3 regions of the Vibrio palustris genome follow, and region 2 is predicted to be linked to each of the others. Evidence: predicted binding sites of a transcription regulator. Region 2 holds the regulator's gene; each other region holds the start of a gene.
What was found. Region 2 encodes CRP, which controls carbon source genes, mostly activating them, when cyclic AMP is high. Its sites were predicted from a motif close to TGTGANNNNNNTCACA; they were not measured.
Positions count from the first base shown of each region.

Region 1: the regulator CRP is predicted to act here: its motif matches at 2,634-2,649, upstream of mlc (sugar metabolism global transcriptional regulator Mlc).
Region 3: the regulator CRP is predicted to act here: its motif matches at 3,258-3,273, upstream of nagE (N-acetylglucosamine-specific PTS transporter subunit IIBC).

Region 1 is NZ_AP024887.1:887,984-893,301, reverse strand. Features, by position in the region: gene OCU30_RS04360 (GNAT family N-acetyltransferase) at 1-87, opposite strand, end outside; gene OCU30_RS04355 (chemotaxis protein CheV) at 301-1,242, opposite strand; gene mlc (sugar metabolism global transcriptional regulator Mlc) at 1,341-2,558, opposite strand; gene pyk (pyruvate kinase) at 2,845-4,290, shown strand; gene OCU30_RS04340 (patatin-like phospholipase family protein) at 4,443-5,318, opposite strand, start outside.
Region 2 is NZ_AP024887.1:2,348,850-2,354,167, reverse strand. Features, by position in the region: gene astA (arginine N-succinyltransferase) at 1-145, shown strand, start outside; gene astD (succinylglutamate-semialdehyde dehydrogenase) at 165-1,628, shown strand; gene OCU30_RS11015 (DUF1338 domain-containing protein) at 1,674-2,471, shown strand; gene crp (cAMP-activated global transcriptional regulator CRP) at 2,541-3,173, opposite strand; gene OCU30_RS11005 (phosphoribulokinase) at 3,417-4,286, opposite strand; gene OCU30_RS11000 (YheU family protein) at 4,379-4,585, opposite strand; gene OCU30_RS10995 (hydrolase) at 4,644-5,318, opposite strand, start outside.
Region 3 is NZ_AP024887.1:1,756,508-1,761,825, forward strand. Features, by position in the region: gene glnS (glutamine--tRNA ligase) at 1-1,347, opposite strand, end outside; gene nagE (N-acetylglucosamine-specific PTS transporter subunit IIBC) at 1,592-3,139, opposite strand; gene nagA (N-acetylglucosamine-6-phosphate deacetylase) at 3,525-4,664, shown strand; gene OCU30_RS08290 (ROK family protein) at 4,667-5,318, shown strand, end outside.

The sequences.
Region 1 (5,318 bases), 1.2 Mb from region 2:
CACAGGAACTAAGCGTAGTCGTGGCGTCACGAGCTCAAGCGCCATAAAATCTTCTAACACATGATCTTTTACTCTTAATAGATTCATCCTATTCCCTCTTAATTATCCATCACTGTGATGGTCTAGTCCGTTATTGTTTAGATTTAATCATGATTAAATTCAACAAGTTTATGTTTACCATGAATTAAATACGCAAGATAGGAAAAACAGTAGAAGCGCCCGAGCAGTGTGGAAACAATGAAAGGAATAAAAAAAGCGCGAATATCGCGCTTTCAACTAAAACTCTACAACACCAACAGGTTATAAAACTTCTCGTAAACGCTCTTGCGCCACTTCAACCAGTAAATCAGGCTGGAATTTAGAAATAAAACGATTACAGCCTACTTTCTCGACCATTGCATCGTTAAAACTACCACTGAGGGATGTATTAAGAGTGATGTGCAGATCATGCATACGTTTATCTTGGCGAATTTCACGCGTTAGACGATACCCATCCATTTCTGGCATCTCGGCATCGGTAATCAACATTAATAATTCATCATGAATATTCTTGCCAGCATCACACCAAGATTGTAATAACGTTAACGCTTCTAAACCATCACGACATTCTATGATCTCAAGACCAAGCTGAGATAGCGTTCCTTTAACTTGGTTACGTGCCGTAGATGAGTCATCAACAATTAAAACACGACGGCCGTTCATATGCCCTAATAAGTCTCTATCGAGCACCTCTTCTGAAATCGACACATCATAATCGATGATCTCGGCGAGCACTTTTTCCACATCGATGATCTCAACGATATGCGAACGTTCTTTGTCTTTGAGATGAGTGATGGCAGTTAAATACGTGGAACGTCCTGTTGTTCTAGGCGGCGGCTGAATATCACTCCACGTCGTATTAATAATATGACGAACCTGACCAACCAAAAAGCCTTGCACCGACCGGTTATATTCAGTGATGATAAGATTGTGCTCGGTTGTTTCTTGGCGTGGAGGCGGAAACCCGATAGCGCTGCGCAAGTCGATGACAGGTACAGACTCACCCCTTAAAGAAGCAACACCTGTAACATGCATATGAGAGCCTGGTAACTTAGTCAATGCCGGTACTTTGATCACTTCTTTGACTTTAAACACATTAATCGCAAAGTATTGGCTACTGTGTAAACTAAATAACAAGAGCTCTAAGCGGTTTTCACCAACAAGATTGGTACGCGCATCGACCGTATTTAAAACGCCTGACATAGGGATTCCTAACTATGGATGATCATCAATAACATTATAACCAGATGACGAAAATGTAAACATGAGTTGTCGCTTAATTCTCAAGAGATGGAGTAGCGTTAGCCCTCCACCACTTTCATCAACAATACACCATCATAAAGCGCCTGCTTAATTAACGCAGCACCTGGCATCGTTGCTTGTTTGTAGAAACGGGATTCAGCAAGCTGTAAATCATCTTGGTATCCTGGGTACGTTTGCTGTTCAATGCTTTGCATTAATACCGGGTATAACACCTCTTTGGCTTGATTAATCACTCCACCAATTAAAATGCGCTCTGGATTAAATACATTGACAATAATCGACAGTGCAGAACCCAAGTAACGACCTAAATGCTCTATAGCATCAACCGCCACTTCATCACCGTGAGCAGCCGCATCACAAATGGCTTCAATGGTTAACTCATTACACTCAGCAAGTGTCGAGGCACTACCTTGTGACAAACTATTTTTTACATAATTTTGAATGGCTTGTGAGGTTGCAACCGTTTCTAAGCAGCCGATATTACCACACTCACAACGCTTTCCATAAGGATCGATTTGAATATGGCTTAAATCCCCAATATGACCTTTACGTCCTTGAACAATATGCCCATCAACAATAATGCCCGCTTCCACACCATGATGAATAGACACTAGGACAGAATTATCGACATCTTGAGCATGACCAAATAAACGCTCTGCTAAGGCCCAAGCGCGTGTGTCATTGGCGACAAAAACGGGCAATCCTGTCGCGTTATAGATAGCCTCACCGATTGGCAAGTCACGAATACCAGTATGAGGGATACGCAGAATAATTCCCTCTTCTGCATTCACAAACCCTGGAACGGTGACCGCAATGCTAGTCACACGCCCAAGTAACCCAGCATAGGTATCAAAGAAATACTTTATCTCATACAATAAGCGCGCTAAAAGATCGGTTTTATCGGTTTCATGGATATCAAATTTATTATCAACTAATACCTCCCCACCAAGCTCATGCAACGCTAGCACAAGGTATCCCTTACCAAGACGCACCGAAAGAAATTGCCACCCTTCATTTAACGTTTGCAAACCAATCGCTGGACGACCACGGGACGTAGCCTCTTGAACCGTCGTTTCATGGACTAAGTGGGCATCAATAAGCTCACGAGTAATTTTGGTGATACTGGCTGGCGCTAGTGCGCTCTCCTTCGACAGATCAATTCGAGAAATAGGACCTTTTTGATCGATCAATTTATACACACGGCCAGCATTCACCTGCTTGATATGGTCAATGTGTCCGGGTTGGGCCATGTACATGATTTACTCCAGAAACGAAAAACTATGTAATTTTTTTACTTTGTGAAGTAATTGTGAAGCCACTTGATGATTAGCCGTGACTCGTATCACGCAACAATATGGAAGTTTGCGTGCCATGTCATAGTGTAAGCTCATAAAACCGAGTGACTTTTTGGCATTATCTTTCGATTCAGCCTGCAAATTCTACTCATGTCACTGGTAAATTCTCGATTCACTTCCAAACTTTACATTCAGTATTCCACAAATCGCTTATTACCTTATCGTCATCCATCATCAGGAGCAGGTTATGACCTCGGCGCAAAGAAGAACAAAAATTGTCACCACATTGGGTCCCTCAACGGACAAAGAAGGCGTACTAGAAGCCATTATTCAGGCTGGTGCTAACGTTGTACGCATGAACTTTTCTCATGGTAGCGCAGAAGATCATAAACTGCGTGCCCAACAGGTACGCAGTATTGCCAAAAAGCTTGGACGTACCGTGGCGATTTTAGGGGATCTGCAAGGCCCTAAAATTCGGGTTTCGACTTTTAAAACCGGCCGTATCCAGCTTGAAGAAGGACAGCGTTTTATTCTTGATGCAGATTTGGCTCCGGGTCTTGGAGACGACTATGCCGTTGGGATCGATTACAAACGTTTACCGCAAGATGTTCAGCGTGATGATTTACTGATGCTCGATGATGGGCGTGTCCAGCTCAAAGTACTCAACGTTGAAGGACAAAAAATTCATACTGCCGTTATTGTCGGCGGGGTATTGTCCAACAATAAAGGCATCAACAAAAAAGGCGGCGGCTTATCGGCAGATGCGTTAACCGAAAAAGACAAACGAGATATCATTCTCGCCGCGGAAATCGACGTCGACTATCTTGCCATTTCCTTTCCACGTAATGGCGAAGATATGAAGTATGCGCGCCGCTTAGCCAAAGAAGCCGGTTTAAAAACGCGTATGGTTGCCAAAATTGAGCGCGCCGAAACCGTGTCATGTGATGAAAATATCGATGATATCGTTATGGAGTCCGATGTCATTATGGTTGCCCGTGGCGATTTAGGGGTTGAAATTGGCGATCCAGAATTAATCGCGGTGCAAAAGAAATTGATCACTCGAGCAAAAAACTTAAATCGGGTGGTAATTACCGCGACACAAATGATGGAATCAATGATGGCCAACCCTATGCCAACCCGAGCAGAGGTCATGGATGTCGCGAATGCGGTCTTAGATGGTACCGATGCTGTGATGCTCTCAGGGGAAACCGCCGCAGGGTTATACCCTATAGAAACCGTTGAAGCGATGGCAGCAGTCTGTATTGGCGCAGAAAAAATGATCGAATCTAATAGTCAGAGCTATCGAATTTCTGGCTCTTTTGCTACTGAGCAAGAAGCGATTGCCATGTCGACCATTTATGCGGCCAACCATTTAGATGGGGTTCAAGCTATGGTCACTTTCACTGAATCTGGCCGCACCGCATTAATGACCTCACGATTGAACACCACCTTCCCCATATTTGCGCTTGCGCGTAATAACTCAGCACTGAATCGCTGTGCGCTATATCGTGGCGTTACCCCATTTTATTTTGATGGTAAAGAACAAGTTGGACATGAGCTAGCACAAAACGCTCTCGCGGAGCTCAAAGACGCTGGGCTACTCGAGTTTGGTGATTTGGTGATTATTACTCAGGGCGATATTACCAATGTAGAAGGCAGTACCAACTGTATGCGCATACTCCCTGTGCTATAACGCGGAACCATCAATGAGATCGCCATTAGCCAGCTGATGTTTTGAATAACAAACCTTTATCGTTAGCCGTAAACATCTCTCTAAAAATAAAATGAGCCCCCTAATTAGGAGGCTCATGCGACTTAACCATCATTGTTTAGCCGTTGTTATCGCTAAGGTTTACTAAGCTTATTGAGATCCACATTATGCATGTCTAGATGATCTAAAATCGCACGCGTTGACCACTGAGATACCGCTTGTTCATATTGTGCAATAAAGCGATTTCCCGCCTCTTTACCTAATTCATAGTCATGCATCAAGTCTTCTCGTCGGCTCATCAAAGAGCTGGATTTCAATGGCTCACTCGGCGCAATCTGAATAATAAAGGTATCGTCTGGTGGTGATTGTAAAAACTCTTGAGTCAATCCATACGTCTGGTAGTGCACCATCAGCATATCGGCCAAGCCAGAGTCAAACTTATCACCCAGTAAATAGCTTAAGCGATAGATATCATCAGCGCCAAACATCCAGCGCCCACCATTCATTACATTCAAACCTTGGGCTCTTGCCTTCCCTTTATGCTGTTGAACAAATGCCTGCCAATCTTGTTTCCATTCTTGTAATTTAGACTGCCATTGCAACTGGATGCTATTTAACGAATCCTTGAACCAAGCCACTTTGCGACTTTCAATATCATTTTCTAACTGTGTTTGGAGAGAGTCTTCCACGCATTCAGTACGAATTACCGTAATAAAACGTGCATCACGTCGCCAAGCTTCTTGCACTGGTATAGCCGCGGATACGCCACCATCCACGTAGTCATAGCCTTTAAGCGGTACTACCCCTTGGTAAAGTCGCGGAATCGCACAGGTAGCGGCCAAGACAGCACGCCAATCATCTTGCATCATCGGCAAATAATGATCTTCTAAATCAGACAGATTGGTCGCGGCTGCAAAGGCATGGCGATTTTTACTGCGTAATACCTCTTGCCCAGTATCGATATCTAACCGATAGGGATCAATTTGAATTTGATCAAATGCCCAGTCCAA
Region 2 (5,318 bases):
GACTAATACGGAATTTCAATGTTTTCGAGCGACAGCGGCCAAAGCGGCTGTCAATGTAGAGAACCAAAGCGTCATTATCGCGCCTGATGTTGCTCAGGCATTGCTCGTGACTACGGGGGATCGGGTGCGCATATTGGCATGTTAGCTCAATAAGGAATGACACCATGACACATTGGATTGCAGGAGTATGGGTAAAAGGGAAAGGAGACGCATTGTGCTCGATGACACCTTATGATGCGAGCCTATTATGGCAAGGCAGCAGCGCGACTACCCAGCAAGTGGAGTCAGCCGTTAAAGCGGCACGTTTGGCGTTGCTGGAGTGGCGACAATACACGTTTGCTCAGCGTGAGGCATATGTCAGTGCGTTTATTGAAGAAGTTAAGCGTAATAAAGAACGGATCGCCGAAACGATTGCAAAAGAAACAGGTAAGCCCATCTGGGAAACTCGCACTGAAGTGGCAGCCATGATCGGTAAAGCCTCAATCTCCGCGCAGGCGTTTCATGAAAGGACAGGAGAGCGAGCGCGGTCAGTGAATGGCAGTCAGGTTGTATTACGTCATAGACCACTTGGCGTTATGGCGGTATTTGGTCCGTATAATTTCCCTTGTCACTTACCGAATGGTCATATTATTCCTGCGTTATTAGCAGGTAACACCGTTGTATTTAAACCTTCCGAGCAAACTCCCTTAAGTGGTGAAGTCATGGTGCGTTTATGGCAGCAAGCTGGCTTACCTGAAGGGGTTCTCAATCTTGTGCAGGGGGCTAAGGACACCGGTATAGCACTGTCGCAATCGAAAGAGATTGATGGACTCTTATTTACTGGAAGTGCCCAGACCGGGCAATTATTACATCAGCAGTTTGCTGGGCAGCCAGGAAAAATGTTAGCTCTAGAAATGGGGGGGAATAATCCTTTAGTCGTCTCTGAACAGTATGGCGATCTCGATGCTAGCGTATATACCATTGTCCAATCAGCATTTTTGAGTGCAGGTCAGCGTTGTACCTGTGCGCGTCGGCTGTTGATTCCTGAAGGAGAGCAAGGCGACCGTTTGTTAGAGCGGTTAGTTGATATTACACAACGTATTGTAATGGGGACACCTTTCGCTGAGCCCGCCCCATTTATGGGGACGCTGATCTCCGAATCTGCCGCTAAGTGTATTCTACAAGCACAAGCTCATTTGCAATCTTTGGGTGGCTACTCATTACTTGAAGCCCAACAGGGCCAGCATGCTTTTGTTTCTCCGGGAATTATTGATGTCAGCGTGATTGCTGATTTACCGGATGAAGAATATTTTGGTCCTCTTCTACAAGTTATTCGTTATCAAACCTTTGAACAAGCCGTTGAGCTAGCTAATGACACTCGGTTTGGTTTATCTGCAGGTTTAATCTCTACCGATGATAGCGAATGGGCATACTTTATTGACCATATTCGTGCGGGGATTGTGAACCGTAACCGTCCATTGACGGGGGCCAGCAGTGATGCGCCATTTGGTGGTCCTGGTGATTCGGGTAACCTACGGCCAAGTGCTTACTATGCCGCCGATTATTGTGCTTACCCGATGGCATCGATGGAAGGGACTCACACTTTACTACCGGAACAACTGAGTCCTGGCTTACATTTTAGTGATTAATACCAGTATCGATTTAATAAGTTGATATGAAGAGGAGAAAGCATCATGCATATTCATGACGTATTTGAGGCGCTATGGAAAGATTATACTGAGCGATTATGTCCTTCAGCATCAAAAGTGCATGCATTGCTGCAGGAAGATTCGCAATTAATTAACGATCATATTGCGCTACGTACGTTTGCGTATCGTGATATTGGGTTAGATGTATTAGCACAGCCTTTTATTCAATTAGGTTATCAAGCAGAAGGTGAGTACCATTTTGAATCTAAGCATCTGTATGCGAAGTATCTACGTCATCCTGATCCCACACGTCCTAAAGTGTTTATTAGTGAATTACTGGTTGAGGAATGCAGTCCTGCGCTGCAAAACATTGTCGCCAAGTTAATTCGACAGATTGATGACCTACCGTGGTCGACTCCTGATCTGTTGTGGCAAGGTCGGCCGTGGGATGTGACCTATTCTGAATATTTTGAGCTTGCGCAAGAGAGTGAGTACGCCGCATGGGTGGCCGCCCATGGTTACGGTGCCAATCACTTTACGGTAAGTGTTAATCAGCTTAAGCGCTTCACGAGTGTGGAAGCGGTCAATGAATATCTCAAACAATCCGGTTTTATACTCAATGAGGCGGGAGGCGTGGTTAAAGGGACACCACAAGTTTTACTTGAGCAGTCCTCCACCATGGCCGATGACGTAGCCGTCATCTTTGCGGATATGGACGCGACCATCCCCGGTGGGTTTTATGAGTTTGCTAAACGTTATCCGCAACAAGATGGTGAGCTTTATCAAGGTTTCGTTGCGGCGAATGCCGATAAAATATTTGAAAGTACGGATAGACAACAATAGCCATGGATTAGGCATAAAAAACCACCGTGTAGGTGCGGTGGTTTTGGGAGATACGAACGACGTTAAAACTTAACGTGTACCGTAAACAACAATGGTTTTACCGTGGGCAGAAATCAAGTTCTGCTCTTCTAGCATTTTTAATATACGGCCCACTGTTTCGCGAGAGCAACCAACGATTTGGCCGATCTCTTGGCGCGTAATCTTGATTTGCATACCGTCTGGGTGAGTCATTGCATCTGGTTGTTTCGCTAGGTTTAATAGCGTTTGAGCAATACGACCCGTCACGTCTAGGAAGGCAAGATCACCGACCTTTTGACTTGTAACTTGAAGACGACTTGCCATTTGACCAGAGAGACGCATCAGAATATCAGGGTTAACCTGAATTAACTGACGGAATTTCTTGAATGAAATTTCAGCCACTTCACAAGGTGACTTAGCACGAACCCAAGCGGTACGTTCCTGTCCTTCCTCAAAAAGACCAAGTTCACCAATAAAGTCACCTTGGTTCAAGTAGGAAAGGATCATCTCCTTGCCTTCTTCATCTTTAATCAATACCGCCACTGAGCCTTTCACAATGTAGTACAATGTTTCAGCCTTCTCGCCCGCATGAATTAGCGTGCTTTTAGAAGGGTACTTATGAATGTGACAATGTGAAAGAAACCACTCTAAAGTTGGGTCGGTTTGAGGTTTACCTAGAACCATAATATCTCACTTCCTCTGCAGGGTACGCTTGCCGCTATCCATATTTAATTTAGCGAAGCCTCATGACTTCCCAGAATAAGAAGAGTTTGGATTCACCGCAAGTTTTCTTTGTTTCCGTTATGAAATAGTATCCTTTTTCACGCGGAATTTCTTGATTTAAATCGCTTACAAAGAGGGATTTACTGCGCAAAAATGTGCTTATGATCACGGTATGAAAAGTAAGCGACATTTACGTGTAATCAATTACCCAATTTTTCCGCTTTCGATGAGTTGTTGCAGGATTGGACGCACAATTAGCTCCATTGCGAAACTCATTTTTCCACCTGGAACAACAATCGTATTATGCCTAGACATAAATGAACCATCAATCATAGAAAGTAGATATGGAAAGTCGACATTTTTGATACCACGCAGACGAATCACCACAAAACTTTCATCTAAACTCGGAATCCCTTTGGCATTGAGCGGGTTGGAAGTATCAACGGTGGGGACGCGTTGAAAGTTGATGTGAGTGCGAGAAAACTGTGGCGTAATATAGTTGAGGTAATCGTCCATAGAGCGAACGATGGAGTCCATGACTGCTTCGCGCGAATGGCCACGGTCACGAGTGTCTCGGACGTATTTTTGAATCCATTCCAAGTTCACTATCGGAACCATACCGATCAGAAAATCGACATGCTGGGCAACATTAATATCGCCATCGACAACACCACCATGTAAGCCCTCATAAAATAGGACATCGGTTTGCTCTGGTATGTCTTGCCATGGAGTGAATGTACCTGGCATTTGGTTATAAGGGACGGCTTCATCAAAGCTGTGTAGGTAGCGACGAATTTTCCCCGAACCATCTTTGCCATATTGACGGAAAAACTCGCCGAGTGAAGCAAAGTCATTAGCTTGTGGGCCAAAATAACTAATATGACGCCCTTGCTCTCGTGCTTTACGGATCGCCACATCCATTTCTGGTCGGGTATAACGATGAAAACTGTCGCCTTCGACCCAAGCGGGTTTGACCGACATCATATTAAACATTTTACGAAATGCTTCTGATGTGGTGGTAGTTCCAGCTCCAGAGGAGCCAGTGACTGCAATAATGGGATGTTTCGCTGACATGACAAACCTTGTCTTAATGATTCCTGACTAAAACGAATGAGTCGTGGTGGATTTACTATAGCACGGAATAACGCTCTGTCCTTGAGCCTGATTTACAGGTCGCGTTTTATATCGACTGTTTCATGTAACTCCGAGTACACCACCATGGCGTCACCGGATTGAATCTGCTGTTTAACTTGTTGTACCTTTTGATCTAACGTTACTTCTTGTGAGCCGTAATCTGTGCCTTCACGAAGGACAAATTCACGAATGAGATTGTCGAGTGTGTCGGCATCAATTTGTTGCCAAGGGATGATCATAATATCCTCATTGAAATAGTTTCGCGCCAGTATGTCATGCTGTTAGGATTTTTCCAGTCTACGATGATGTCTCTTCATGGAGGTAGTGCGCATAATAGGCAGGTAAACTTTCTTCTAACCAATAATGAGGTTGTCGCCAGTTACCACTGACAAATCCCACGTGACCACCATGCTCTGTCAAACAATAATGGATATGACTAGGAAGCGTAAACGTGGGAATGACAGATTCATTCATAAATGGGTCATCTTTCGCTTGAATAAAACGCGTCGGTACCGTGATGTCGTTTAAACGTTGCATACCAGAGCATTGTTGATAATAGTCGTTAGCGCTGGCAAACCCGTGCAACGGGGCGGTAATCAGCTCATCAAAATCTGATAAACGGCGTAGTTGTTTGATGTCGTTTTTCTCAATACCTAAAAGCGGTTTAAGTAAGTGTATTTTGAGCAATGCATTGCGTTTTAATGAGTCCATTAAATAGCGGCGATACACTCGTGAAACACCTTGTTCAATACGCTCAGAACAAGCTGCGAGATCCAGAGGGGCTGAAATAATCGTTGCTGCACTTACGATAGGATCATGATTAAAGCGTGCCAGATAATTTGTCAGCATATTGCCGCCCAAAGAGACGCCAGCTGCAATAATAGGCCGGTTAGGACATAAGCGTTTGACATGCTCCAGAGTTAAGCGGGCATCGTCGGTTTCTCCAGAGTGATAAGCGCGGGCTTGTCGATT
Region 3 (5,318 bases), 590 kb from region 2:
CGTTGGGTTCTGCCCCAGCGTTTCATTATCGTACGTACAGTAAATTGTCGTGATATTACCTTCTGCGTCTTTTTCAATACGCTCAGCTTTGATTACGTAAGAACCACGTAAACGCACTTCTTTACCTAACACTAAACGTTTGTATTTTTTGTTCGCTTCTTCACGAAAATCTTCACGCTCAATCCAAACTTCACGTGTAAATGGCACCTCACGAGTACCCATCTCAGGTTTATTCGGGTGATTCTGTAGCACTAACGTTTCAACTTGATCAGCGTCGTAGTTTTCAATCACGACTTTAACTGGATCCAACACCGCCATTGCACGTGGTGCATTTTCATTTAAATCGTCACGAATACACGATTCAAGTGAACCAAATTCAATGAGGTTGTCTTGCTTCGTCACACCAATACGCTGGCAGAATTCGCGAATTGAACCTGGGGTAAACCCTCGGCGGCGCAAACCTGAAATGGTTGGCATACGTGGGTCATCCCAGCCATCCACTAATTTTTCAGTCACAAGTTGGTTGAGCTTACGTTTAGACATGACAGTATATTCTAAGTTTAAACGACTAAACTCATACTGATGCGGAACACAATCAACCGTGATGTTCTCGAGTACCCAATCGTACAAACGACGGTTATCTTGGAACTCAAGCGTACAGATAGAATGAGTAATCCCTTCTAACGCATCAGAAATACAATGGGTAAAATCGTACATTGGATAAATGCACCATTTATCACCGGTTTGATGGTGAGAGGCGAAACGAACGCGATATAACACAGGATCGCGCAACACCATAAATGATGATGACATATCTATTTTTGCACGTAGGCACACTGTGCCCTCTGCAAACTCGCCTTGGCGCATTTTTTCAAACAGCTCAAGGTTTTCTTCAATAGGACGGTCACGATAAGGACTGTGTTTACCCGGTGCGGTTAATGTACCGCGATATTCACGAATCTGCTCTGGACTTAGCTCTTCAACATACGCTAAACCTTTGTTAATCAGTTCGACTGCATATTCGTAAAGCTTATCGAAATTATCAGAAGAATAATGGATATCCCCTGCCCATTCAAAGCCTAACCAGCTAACGTCTTGCTTAATCGACTCAACGTATTCAAGATCTTCTTTTTCAGGGTTGGTATCGTCAAAGCGTAAATTACACTGTCCCTGATAGTCCTGAGCAATACCAAAGTTTAAACAGATCGACTTGGCGTGCCCGATATGCAGATAACCGTTCGGCTCTGGCGGAAAACGAGTATGCACGCTAGTGTGTTTACCATCGGCTAAATCTTTATCAATGATTTGGCGGATGAAATTCGATGGACGAGCCGCAGCTTCACTCATCTATAGCACCTCAATTTTATTTAGTATTGTCAGAAAATGTGTCGCCGTATTATCAAAAACTGTCTTTGTGATGATAACCGCGATGATGGCAGTAATGATCCACAATTCTCAACAGATGCACAATAGAAACTATGCGTTTCAGCCAATTATTTCTTTGGAGTCTGTTTAAAAGCTGCGCATCAAGTAAAAAAAGCCCTCTGATGAGGGCTTTTTGGGTCTTTAATAGAATACAAGACACCAAGTCTTAATCGAGCTCTTTCATCTCGCCGGCAATAATTTCCGCCATTGGCCCCAAGATAACTTGAATACTAGTCTGGCTCAGTTTCACTACACCCATTGCACCTAAGGCTTTCAATTCACCTTCATCAATCGAGTGGCTGTCTTTAACCGTTAGACGCAAACGTGTAATACACGCATCGATATTCTCGACATTATCATGTCCACCGAGCACAACTAAGTACTGCTTAGCTAACTCTTTATTGCTGGTTGAACCTTGTGACTTACCTTGCTGTGGTGCTACTGCAACATCGTCTTCACGGCCCGGCGATTTTAGGTTGAAGGTACGAATTGCCACATAGAACGTGATGAAGTAGAGGAAAAAGAACCCAAACCCAATCAACAATAGCGTTAGCGGTTTGGTCGCCAGTCCCCAGTTTAAGACAAAGTCAAGTAAACCGGCTGAGAAACCAAAGCCATCAAGCGTACCAAACGCATTGGCGATGACAAATGAAAGCCCAGTAAAGACCGCATGTATCGCGTACAACGCTGGCGCTAAGAACACGAACAAGAACTCTAAAGGTTCCGTTATACCAGTTAAAAAGGCACAAAACGCGACAGAGAATAACATACCACCAACTTGCGCGCGTTTTTCTACTGGCGCACACAGATACATAGCTAGCGCTGCACCGGGCAGACCAAACATCATCACGGGGAAGAAGCCATTCATAAAACGACCAGCACTCAAATCACCACCAAAGAAGCGGTTCAAGTCACCTGTCTTCACCGTGTCTGTTACTTGATCCACCATTGCGGTGACTTCTGGTGTGACAACATTGGTAAAGTGGAATGTATGCACATTACCCGCCACCAAGGATTTCGCGATATCTGGCGCTACACATAATTTAGTGATGTTTGGTAGCGCATTGGCCGCCGCATGTGCGTTAGACACTATCACTTCCTGACACGTTCCCATAGCGAACCACATGTAAGTGTTAAGGACATGATGTAATCCGACTGGAATTAAGGCGCGATTAAGTACACCGTAGGCAAATTCGCCTAAAGACCCAGAAGAAGAAATACCATGAGCTAACGCATCTAACACAGACTGCACGTAAGGCCAAACAAAGCCTAACAGACTACCAGCAATTAAAGAAAAGAGCCCAGTCATAATTGGGACTAAACGACGACCGGAGAAAAAAGCTAACCATTGCGGTAAACTGGTTTTATAAAAAGCATTATATGAATGCCCTGCAATGATACCGGCGAAGATCCCGCCGAAGAACGACATATCATTCTCAGCATTAATGGTTTTCGCTGTCGCCGTCAGAACAAAATAGGCGACGGCACCGGCTATACCAGCAGCACCTGCACCATCAATCGATAATCCGACCGCGATACCTAGACCAAATAGCAAAGGTAGGTGTTCAAAAATCGCCCCACCAGCGTTCGCCATAAAGGGAATATCTAATAAATCGCCTTGCCCGAGTCGAAGCAGCAGGGCTGCAACAGGGAGCGTAGCAATAGGTAACATAAGAGCTTTACCTAGCTTCTGCGCGTATCCTAAAATGTTCACGTTATATTTCTCCAGTTAGATTTCCGTATCTCGGTCAGTATACTTTTTTCACACATTCAAATTAGTAGTATTAGTGTAAGCAGGTTCGCCACAACATCAAACCAAACACTCATAGTGTTGTGATCATAATCACTATATTTAGTAAATAAATTTTTACATTTAAGAGATAATCAATAACTTATTTTTCTCTGTAAAATATCAATACTTCGCGGTATTATAAATATTAGCGATAGTATATGAAACTGAAATAATAATTCACTCTTATATTGACTGATATTATCTCAGATAGCTTAGGATTTATGGCTACTTAACGATGAATGCTGCACTCTCAGTCAGTGTTAAGGTTTAGTTGCATCAACACAAATAAAGAAGTGAAGGAATAAAAATGAAATATGCGTTAGTTAACGGCACAATTTTTACTGGCGAAAACATTTTGACGAATCATAGCCTTATCATTGATGATCAAACCATTAGTGACATAATTCCTAGTCATGCACTCCCTAAAGACATGCCCGTTATCGATGTAGAAGGCGCGAATATATCTCCTGGGTTTATCGACTTACAGTTAAATGGGTGTGGCGGCGTCATGTTTAATGATGATATTAGCTCTGACACTCTAGAAACGATGCATAAGGCGAACCTTCTTTCTGGCTGTACTAACTTTCTGCCAACACTGATCACTTCGTCAGATGACAACATGCAGCAAGCGGTGAATATTGCACGCGAACACATGTCTGGGCACCCTAACCAGATATTAGGATTACATTTAGAAGGGCCTTACCTTAACCCAGAGAAAAAAGGCATTCACAATCTCGATTTCATTCGTCAATCAAATCAATCGATGATCGATTTTCTGTGCCACAATCAAGATGTCATTTCACAGGTAACAATGGCGCCGGAAATGAACGATTTGAGTCATATTCGTCAGCTCGCTGACGCAGGTATTACCGTCTCACTAGGTCATACTAATTGTACTTACGCCCAAGCAAAAGCAGGGTTTAGTGCCGGTATGACCGCGGCAACGCATTTATTTAATGCCATGTCTTCAATCACCGGACGTGAACCAGGAGCCGTAGGCGCGGTTTACGATACACCAGAGATTTATGCCGGTATCATTGCCGACGGGTTCCATGTAGATTTTGCCAATATTCGGATCGCCAAACAGCTCAAGAAAGAGAAGCTTATACTAGTGACTGATGCCACAGCCCCTGCAGGCGCAGATATTGAGTCCTTTATTTTTGTGGGGAAAACAGTATATTACAAAGATGGTAAGTGTATAGATGAAAACGGCACCTTAGGCGGCTCTGCACTCACCATGAATCACGCAATCAAGAACACCGTCGAGCATGTAGGTATCGCTCTAGATGAAGCGCTACGTATGGCGACCTTATATCCTGCTCAAGCGATTGGCGTAGATAATCAATTTGGACGCATCGCGCCTGGATATATTGCCAATCTTGCTATGTTCGACGGCGACTTGAATATCATGGCCACTGTAGTAAACGGACAATACGGAAAACATTGAGAATGACTGGCGGGCAAATCGGTAATGTAGATTTAGTAAAACAATTAAACAGTGCAGTTGTGTATCGTTTAATCGATCAACAAGGGCCTATATCAAGAATTCAAATTGCCGATATTAGCCAACTTGCTCCAGCAAGTGTGACCAAAATTACTCGCCAATTGCTTGAGCGTGGCTTGATAAAAGAAGTCGCTCAACAAGCCTCAACGGGCGGCAGACGGGCGATTTCTCTTACCACGGAAGTCGCCCCGTTTCATTCCATTGCGATTCGTGTTGGACGAGATTATATCTATTTAGGTTTGTATGATTTAGCCGGACAAGAAAAACATCTGGAGCGTCAGTTATTCACGTATACGACTCAAGAAGAACTGGTTAACGGATTAACACACTTCATCGAGGATTTTAAACAGCGTCATAGCGTCATGATTGACCAACTTATTGCCATTAGCGTGGTTCTTCCTGGTTTAATCAACCCAGAGAATGGCGTGATCGAATACATGCCTAACATCAGTATCGACACCCATAAATTATTACTCGCCGAAACGCTTGAACAACACTTTAACATTAGTTGTTTTGTGGGGAATGATGTCCGAGCCATGGCGCTAGCTGAGCACTATTTTGGGGCGAGTAAAGATAGCTATGACTCGATTGTTGTCA